4 regions of the Pseudomonas sp. FG36 genome follow, and region 1 is predicted to be linked to each of the others. Evidence: riboswitches for the same ligand, from Rfam matches in the RefSeq annotation. Region 1 holds a riboswitch; each other region holds the start of a gene.
What was found. Region 1 has a riboswitch for cobalamin ahead of cobW (cobalamin biosynthesis protein CobW). Riboswitches for the same ligand answer to the same signal wherever they lie in the genome.
Positions count from the first base shown of each region.

Region 1 (2,180 bases):
ACGCGGCCCGGGGCACGCAGGCTGTACAGGGCGGCGAGGATCAGGGCGAAGCCGACGGCGACCACCAGGTTGCCGCCCGTGGTGGACAGGATACGCTGCCAGCCATCTTCGGGTGCCCAGGCCTCGGCGCTGTGCTCATGGGGCGCGGCGGCTTCGCCATGCTCATGCTGTTCGGCGACGGGGGCGGCGGTTTCATAGGTTTCCGCCTGGAGAATCAGCGGGGCGACCCAGAAGCTTTGCAGCAGGGTCAGCAGCAGGGCGGCGAGCAGGCCGCTGAAACCCGCGGTACGGGCGATGCGCGTGATCATGCGGGCGTACTCAGTGGCAAGGGAAGGCGGCGCTGTGGCGGGTGTCGTGGGCGGCGTTGTGCACCGCCTCGATGTGCGAGAAACCGGCGAAGTACACCAGGCACAGGCCCAGCAGGCTGGCGCCGACCGCGACGATCAGGCGCTGGCTGAGACTGACGGGGGTGGCGATACTGGGTTTGGCGTGGGTGATGGGCATGACGCGTTCCTCTGCTGCTTTTGTTGTGGCAACGGGCAGGCGCGACGCCCCCGGGCACGGCTGGCCCGGGTGATACGACAGCGCCCGCCCACCGCGGGGTGTTCTGCAAGCATGTCAGGCCGGTCTCCGGGCTGGCGAGGTGGAGCGGGGCTCCATCGACTACGTCACCTTCCCATGCCGCACGATGGGCACAGTGGTCTGACGCTTCTCTCGCTTACCGTTGCGGGGGCAGCACCGGCTTTGTCGGCCCTCTTCTAAAGGAGGCGCGACGCACCGGTTTCCCGTTTCACCCCCGTTGGGGGCACCTGAACGCAATGCGCTAGCAAATCACGGGGCCGGGCCTGCGTCAATCGCCGCGGCGGTTGACCGCCAGGCAGGCACTGCGTAGCCTTGCCGGTTCGAGGTTCCCGGGCGTTGTCCCGGGCTAAGACGGGAACGCGGTACAAGCCGCGGCTGCCCCCGCAACTGTAGGCACTGAAGGGTTCGGCACAGCCACTGCGCACGCGCGGGAAGGCGCCATCCCACCGGCTTTGATGGCCGGCGGTGCAAGCCAGGAGACCTGCCTCGCAACGTTTTCGACTTTCAACCGGGCGGGGTGATCCGGTGGCGAAACAGCCAGGCCGACACGGGCCGTGGCTGTCGTCCTGCATGCCCGCGCCATTGCTGCCAAGGGCATCGCGACATGAAAACACTGGCCAAGCTCCCCGTCACCATCGTTACCGGCTTCCTCGGCTCGGGCAAGACCACCTTGCTGCGCCATATGCTCGACAACGCCCAGGGCCGCCGCATCGCGGTAATCGTCAACGAATTCGGCGAGCTGGGCATCGATGGCGAGATCCTCAAGCAGTGCAGCATCGGCTGCTCCGAGGAAGAGGCCAACGGCCGCGTCTACGAGCTGGCCAACGGCTGCCTGTGCTGCACCGTGCAGGAAGAATTCTTCCCGGTGATGCGCGAGCTGGTGGCGCGCCGCGGCGATCTCGACCATATCCTCATCGAAACCAGCGGCCTGGCCCTGCCAAAACCCCTGGTGCAGGCCTTCCAGTGGCCGGAGATCCGCAACGCCTGCACCGTCGATGCGGTGATCACCGTGGTCGACAGCCCGGCCGTGGCCGCCGGCACCTTTGCCGCCTACCCGGACCAGGTCGACGCCCAGCGCAAGCTTGACCCCAACCTCGATCACGAGTCGCCGCTGCACGAACTGTTCGCCGACCAGCTGGCCAGCGCCGACCTGGTGGTACTGAACAAGGCCGACCTGATCGATGCCGAGGGCCTGGCCAAGGTCCGTGCCGAAGTGGCCGAGGAGCTGCCGCCGGCGGTCAAGGTGATCGAGGCAAGCAGTGGTCGCCTGCCGCTGGAGGTGCTGCTGGGCGTGGGCGCCGAGTCCGAGGCGCATATCGATGGCCGCCGCACCCACCACGACAGCCATCACGACGGCGATGACCATGACGACCATGACCACGACGCCTTCGACTCGATCTCCATCGACCTGCCCGAGGCCGACGAAAGCCTGCTGCTCGATGCCTTGACGCAACTGGTCACCGAGTTCGGCATCCTGCGTGCCAAGGGCTTCGCCGCCATTCCCGGCAAGCCGATGCGTCTGCTGATCCAGGGTGTGGGTACCCGCTTCGACAAGCACTTCGACCGTGCATGGCGCAGCGAGGAGCCACGGATCACCC
Region 1 covers NZ_JBMDJQ010000008.1:23,141-25,320, reverse strand. The annotation lists gene ACODS9_RS08600 (CbtA family protein) at 1-308, opposite strand, end outside; gene ACODS9_RS08595 (CbtB domain-containing protein) at 319-504, opposite strand; cobalamin riboswitch at 605-827, opposite strand; cobalamin riboswitch at 889-1,085, shown strand; gene cobW (cobalamin biosynthesis protein CobW) at 1,187-2,180, shown strand, end outside.

Region 2 (2,180 bases), on a different contig from region 1:
GCCCGCTGCCGATCAGGCAGTTCGAGGGCGTGGCGATGTCAGAACGCGAGAAGCGAAGCGGGGGAGGCGCGGGGATTGACCAGTGGCCAGCGCTGCTTGGGCAGGCGCGGCGCGGGTTGTCTGGGTAAGGGTTTGCTCGACTCCCCGGCGAGCAGGGCCAGCAAACCGAAGAACACCGCCAGCAGGATGGCGCTGAACAGGCTGGCGATCACGCAGTCGCCGCCGGCGGGCAGCACCGGGTCGGTGATGTCCTGGTCGCCCTTGAACACGCCGCTGCTGTCGGCCGCGCACCAGGCGGCGTCGTCGAGGCCGGCCAGGCGCAGCCCGGCCATCTGCCCATGGCCCATGGCGCACAGCAACGAGCCGAACAGGATGCTGAAATACAGCACCCAGGCGACTTGCGATCGTGTGTGGCGGGCCAGCTTCATCGGCAAAGCTCGAAGGGAACGGGAATAGGTTAGGCGTGCGGATTCTACAACTTTTGACACATCTGCCTAGAGTGATTGGCAGATAAAAAACACGCGAAACGATTCACCGGCCTTTGCTTGACGCACCTTGCCCCAAGGTGTTCAGATGCCGACCGATTTCAGGTGTCCCATGCCGCCGCGCATGGGGTGAAACGGGAAACCGGTACGCGCTTCGCGCCAGTCCGGTGCTGCCCCCGCAACGGTATGCAAGTGATGCCTTCGACAGACCACTGTGGCCCGCGCGTCATGGGAAGGTGAAGGCATCTTGTCTTGCGAGCCCGGAGACCGGCCTGGAATGTAGTAGGCAAACTCCTGCGGTGGGCGGGCATGGGCCGGTATTGGCGTGTGTGCGATCCGTGCTCCTGCGTGCTTCTGCGAAAGTCACTTTCGAGAAGAGCATGATTGCTGTGATTCACTCCCGACGTCGTTTCCCCAAGGCCCGGACCTTGTTCCTGGGCTGCCTGGCCAGCCCCCTGGCACTGGCCGAAAACACCCCCCTGATCCTCGACCAGCAGATCGTCGCCGCGCCGTCGGTGGAGTCGACCACGGTCGCCGCCATGGCCCAGTACGGCAGCAAGGTCGAGATCGTCAGCCGCGAGCAGATCGAGCGCGCCGGCCCCGGCGCCGACATCACCCGGGTGATGCAGATGTTCATCCCCGGCTTCTACGTAGCGCCGAAGAACGGCCCATTCGACTACGGCACCTACTCGCTGCTCGGCGGGCGCAACGACGACACACTGATCCTGCTCGACGGTGTACGCCTGAACAACCGCCTGTACGGCGGCCTGTACCTGGACACACTGCCGGCCAACGCGGTGGAGCGCATCGAGGTGCTCAAGGGCGGCCAGAGCCTGTTGTTCGGCACCCAGGCCGTGGCGGGAGTGATCAACATCGTCACCCGCAGCCCGCAACGTCGTCAGGCTTCAGGTGAGGTCAACCTGGGCCTGGACAGCTTCGCCGGCAGCAGCAAGGACGCCCGCGTCGAGCAGATCTTCAGCAATGGCTTCGGCGACCTGGGCCTGCTGGCCTATGTCAGCCACAACGTCTCCGACGGTTACCAGCCGTTTCGCAACCGCGACTACAGCGGCAACGTCAGCGACAAAAAGCGCGGCTACGAGGTGACCACCTTCGGCGGCAAGGCGATCCAGGCCTTCGGTGACGATGCGCGGCTGGAGCTGTTCTACCAGTACACAGACGCCAACCTCGATTTCGCCCGACCGGTGAACAACTACAAGACCACCAATGACCGCGTGCAGCAGATCGCCACGGCTACCTTCGAACAGCGCATCAGCGAGCGCCTGAGCTACTTCGTCAAGGGCCACGTCAACGACTGGGACACCCGCTACACCCGCATCAACAACCGCGCCGACGGCTCCCGCGACGTGGTCAACCACAACGACTACTGGGGCTTTACCGATTGGGGCGTGCAGGCCGAGGGCAAGGCCGAACTCGACGGCGGCCACGTGCTGGTGTTCGGTTCCGACAACCAGTGGTTCAAGGGCCAGGACGACGTGCTGGTGATCGACGACAACAAGGCCCAGGCCAATGCGTTGTACGCCCAACTGCGTCCCAGGATCGAGGCCTTGCCCAACTGGCACCCGAGCCTCGGCCTGCGCCACGAGGCCATGAGCGGCGGCGACAGCGCCACCGTCGGCATGCTCACCTCGCTGTACGACCTGAACGACAACTGGCAACTGCGCGGCCAGTATGGCA
Region 2 covers NZ_JBMDJQ010000048.1:17,233-19,412, forward strand. The annotation lists gene ACODS9_RS24575 (DUF2946 family protein) at 39-428, opposite strand; cobalamin riboswitch at 572-775, shown strand; gene ACODS9_RS24580 (TonB-dependent receptor plug domain-containing protein) at 866-2,180, shown strand, end outside.
Region 2: another riboswitch for cobalamin. It lies ahead of ACODS9_RS24580 (TonB-dependent receptor plug domain-containing protein); the one in region 1 lies ahead of cobW (cobalamin biosynthesis protein CobW).

Region 3 (2,180 bases), on a different contig from region 1:
TGTCTCGGTGTTCCTGTTCAAACGCGGTCTGTTCCTGGTACTGCTGGAATTCACCCTGGTCAACTTCGCCTGGACCTTCGAGTTGCCTCCGAGCGTGATCTACCTGCAGGTGATCTGGGCCATCGGCCTGAGCATGCTCGCCCTGTCGCTGCTGGTGTGGCTGCCGCGCCCGGCGCTGCTCGCCCTCGGCGCGCTGATCGTCGCCGGTCACAACCTGCTCGATGGCCTGCACTTCGGGCCGGAATCGGCGCTGCATGTGCCATGGGCGATCCTGCATGAGCGCAGTTGGCTGGAGGTGGGCGAACATCTGCGCCTGCGCACGTCCTACCCGCTGTTGCCGTGGATCGGCGTGATCGCCCTGGGTTATGGGCTCGGGCCGTGGTTTGCCCGGGGCAGCGACGCCGGCAAGCGCCAACAGCGCCTGCTATGGGCCGGCGCGGCGTTGCTGCTGGGGTTCGGCGCGCTGCGCCTGCTCAATGGCTACGGCGAAGCCCCCTGGAGCCTCTACGCCAGCGTCGGGCAGACGCTGATGAGCTTCTTCAATATCACCAAGTACCCACCGTCGTTGCTGTTCCTGGCCCTGACCCTCGGCGTCGGCCTGCTCCTGCTGCGCGGCTTCGAGCGTGCCGGCGACGCCCGCTGGATCGGCCCGCTTGCGGTGTTTGGCGCAGCGCCGATGTTCTTCTACCTGCTGCACCTGTATGTGCTCAAGCTGCTGTACGTGGCCTGCGTGGCGCTGTTCGGCCTGAACCAGGGCCGCTATTTCGGTTTCGATGGCATCGGGGCGGTATGGCTGACCGCCGTGCTGCTGCCACTTGCCCTGTACCTGCCGGTGCGCTGGTTCGCCCGGCTGAAAGCGCGCCGGCGCGATATCGCCTGGCTCAAGTACCTGTAAAAGCGTTTTCACCCGACAGCCCGATGGTCTACCATGCCGCCCGCCGGTTTCCACACGGAATCAAAAGGGAATCCCGGGCTCGCCACTGGCGATCCAAAGGGAACTGCCCCCGCAACTGTAGGTGCCGAGCCTGCGCCATCGATGCCACTGGGTCTGCCGACCCGGGAAGGCTGGCGCCGGCCTGGACGCACCAGTCAGGAGACCTGCCGGCACGCATTCACCAACCGGCGGGGTGTCCGGGATGGTCATCCGCCCTGGCCGCGTGCTTGCGCAGGCTGCCGGGCGATGCCTGTCCGTGGGCCATTCCGTGCACCACCCAGGAGATCGCCCCACCATGCCGCACCGCCTCGCCGCCCTCCTCGCCGGCCTGTCCCTGTCGGGCCTGGCCCACGCCAGCACCACCCTGTACCCGCTGACCGTCGACAACTGCGGCATGCCGCAGACCTTCACCCAGGCCCCGCAACGGGCGGTGACCGTCGGCCAGGCCGGCACCGAGCTGCTCTATGCCCTGGGCCTGGGTGAGCGGCTGGCCGGCACCTCGCTGTGGTTCAACAACGTGCTGCCGGAATTCAAGGCGCAGAACGACAAGGTCCCGCGCCTGGCCGACAACGAACCGAGCTTCGAGGCGGTGGTCGGCAAACGTCCGCAACTGGTGACGGCGCAGTTCGAATGGATGATCGGCGCCCAAGGGGCGGTCGGCACCCGCGAACAATTCCAGGAGCTGGGCATCCCCACCTACCTGCTGCCCTCGGACTGCGAGGGCAAGGACAACCTGGTGGGCGCCGACGGCACCCGCCTGCAGCCGTTCAAGGTGCAGAGCATCTACAAGAGCGTCAGCCAGCTGGCCGAGATATTCGACGTGCAGGAGCGTGGCGCGCGCCTGAATGCCGAGCTCCAGGGCCAACTGGAACAGGCCAGGCAGCGCCTGGCCGGCCAGGACCTGGCGCACACCAGCGCGCTGTTCTGGTTCTCCAGCGCCGACCTCAAGACCGACCCCTATGTCGCCGGCCGCCAGGGCGTGGCCGACTACATGCTGCAGACCCTTGGCGTGCGCAACGTGGTCGAGTCCAGCGAAGAATGGCCTACCGTGGGCTGGGAAACCCTGGTCAAAGCCAACCCCACCTGGCTGATCGTCGCGCGCATGGACCGCCGCCGCTACCCGGCCGACGACTACCAGAAAAAACTCGACTTCCTGCGCAGCGACCCGGTCACGCGCAATATGGACGCGGTCAAGCACGGCCGGATCATCGTCCTCGATGCCGACGCCATGCAGGCCGGCATCCGC
Region 3 covers NZ_JBMDJQ010000001.1:8,044-10,223, reverse strand. The annotation lists gene ACODS9_RS00060 (acetyltransferase domain-containing protein) at 1-895, shown strand, start outside; cobalamin riboswitch at 923-1,120, shown strand; gene ACODS9_RS00055 (ABC transporter substrate-binding protein) at 1,230-2,180, shown strand, end outside.
Region 3: another riboswitch for cobalamin. It lies ahead of ACODS9_RS00055 (ABC transporter substrate-binding protein); the one in region 1 lies ahead of cobW (cobalamin biosynthesis protein CobW).

Region 4 (2,180 bases), on a different contig from region 1:
CCTGGCCATCCCGTTCGACCACCAGCAATCGCTTGTGCGGGTGCGCCAGGTGCGCCTGGAAATGTTCGGGCTGGAGATGGTGGGCGATGTAGTGCTGCTGGGCGCTGACCGCGCTATCGGGCGGGCTGGCCAGGGCGAAGGTAGCTTGGCCGACGAGGCTCAGGGCCACGCAATCTTCGTCACGGGCCGGGCGAATCTGGTAGGGCATGGCAACATCCTGTCGGGCAGCCGGGTCACGTTCGACAATGCCAGCCCCACCCCATCGGTGCAAGTTCAGGCGTCGCCATGGGCCTGGCGCTTGAGCTTCTCGGTATCGACCCGCACGAACACCGAATCGGCGGTGACAGTCAGTACATCCCCGGCCCAGACCTCGCAGATCACCCGGGTCTTGCGCCCCAGCTCGCCCTCGACCCGGGCCTTGAGCAGCAGTTCGACGCCCATGGGCGTGGGCTTGAGGTAGGTCAGGCCAAGCTGGCCGGTGACACAGTCGATACGCGGCAGGCTGCCAGGTTCGCGGCCTTCGGCACGGTAGTGACAGGCCATGGCGGTCCAGTTGGAATGGCAGTCGACCAGCATGGCCAGCAGGCCACCGTAGACCAGGCCGGGCCAGCCGGTGAAGGTCGGGTCGGGGGTATGCCGGCACGACAGGTGGATGCCGTCGGCGTCCCAGTGGCTCTGCACATGCAGGCCGCTGGGGTGGGAACAGCCGCAGCCGTAACAGATGCCTTCGGGGGCGGCGAGTTGTTGCAGGGACATGGCTTGCTCGGTCATACGCGTCCTTGGCTTGTTGGTGTTGGATAAGGAGGCTGGCTACCGATGGTAGCGCCCTGCGCGGCCTGCGCCAATCCACGCGGCCTGTCCGCAGACAACGCTGGCCTGACGACAACCGCTCTGAACCGCGATTCAGCCACACTCGGCCCGCCCATCCAGACGATTGACTCCCTGCCCGTTCGGTGGTCAGATGCGCGCCAGTTTCAGGTGCCCTGCGCCGCCGCGCGCAAGGTGAAACGGGAAGCCGGTGAGTCGATACCACGACAAGTCCGGCGCTGCCCCCGCAACGGTAAGCGAGCGAACCCTTCGACAGACCACTGTGCACACGCATGGGAAGGTGAAGGCTTCACGACCCTCGCAAGCCCGGAGACCGGCCTGAGGCTTCACTTGGCAACCCGCGGTGGGCGGGCGCAGGCCGGTATTCGCGTGCGCGCCTGCGCGCGCTTCGCCGTTGCGTGTTTTCCACCGGGATCCATTCTTTCCTGCAGCAGTGGAACGACATGTCCCGTATCAACAAGCTTCACACCCTGGCGGCCTGCCTGGCCGTGTCCCTGCCGGCTCTGGCCGACGAGCAGCCCAGCCCTGCGCTCACCCTGCCCTCCACGGCGATCACCGACAGCCGCGACCCGCAGACCGTCGACCTGGCCACCCCCACCCAGGCCGGTTCACGCCTGAACCTCAGTGCCCTGGAAACCCCGGCGAGCACCAGCAGCATCACCGCCGCGCAGATCCAGCAGCGCAACAACACCACGGTGCAGGATGCCGTGACCCGCTCGCCGGGCATCACCTTCATCGGTACCCCTGGCGATGGCGGCACCGGCTTGTCGGCGCGCGGTTTCACGGGCCAGAGTTCGGTGATGACCCTGTTCGACGGGTCGCGCCTGTACGCCGGCGCCGGCACCCTCACCTACCCGGTCGATCCCTGGATGGTCGAGCGTATCGATGTGATCCGTGGGCCTGCCTCGGTGCTGTATGGCGAAGGCGCCACCGGGGCAACGGTCAACGTGATTCCGAAAAAGCCCTTCAGCGGTGATATCCGCAACCACCTGCGCTTGGGCTACGGCTCCTGGGACCGCCAGCAACTGGGGCTGGACAGCGGCGGCAGCCTGAGCGAGCGCCTGAGCTACCGCGCCACCCTGAACCAGCAGGCGGGCAACGGCTGGGTCGACCGCACCGATTCGCGCAGCCTGGCGTTTTCCGGCGCGCTGCGCTTCGATGCCAGTGACGACCTGAGTTTCACCTTGTCCCACGAACGCGGCGACGCACAACCTGCCAACTACTACGGCACGCCGCTGATCGACGGCCATCTGCGCAGCAGTGTGCGCAACAAGAACTACAACGTCAGCAATGACCAGCAGCGCTACCACGATGAGTGGACACGGCTGACCAGCGACTGGAACATCAGCGAC
Region 4 covers NZ_JBMDJQ010000009.1:168,528-170,707, reverse strand. The annotation lists gene ACODS9_RS10085 (GNAT family N-acetyltransferase) at 1-208, opposite strand, end outside; gene ACODS9_RS10080 (PaaI family thioesterase) at 274-771, opposite strand; cobalamin riboswitch at 960-1,164, shown strand; gene ACODS9_RS10075 (TonB-dependent receptor) at 1,272-2,180, shown strand, end outside.
Region 4: another riboswitch for cobalamin. It lies ahead of ACODS9_RS10075 (TonB-dependent receptor); the one in region 1 lies ahead of cobW (cobalamin biosynthesis protein CobW).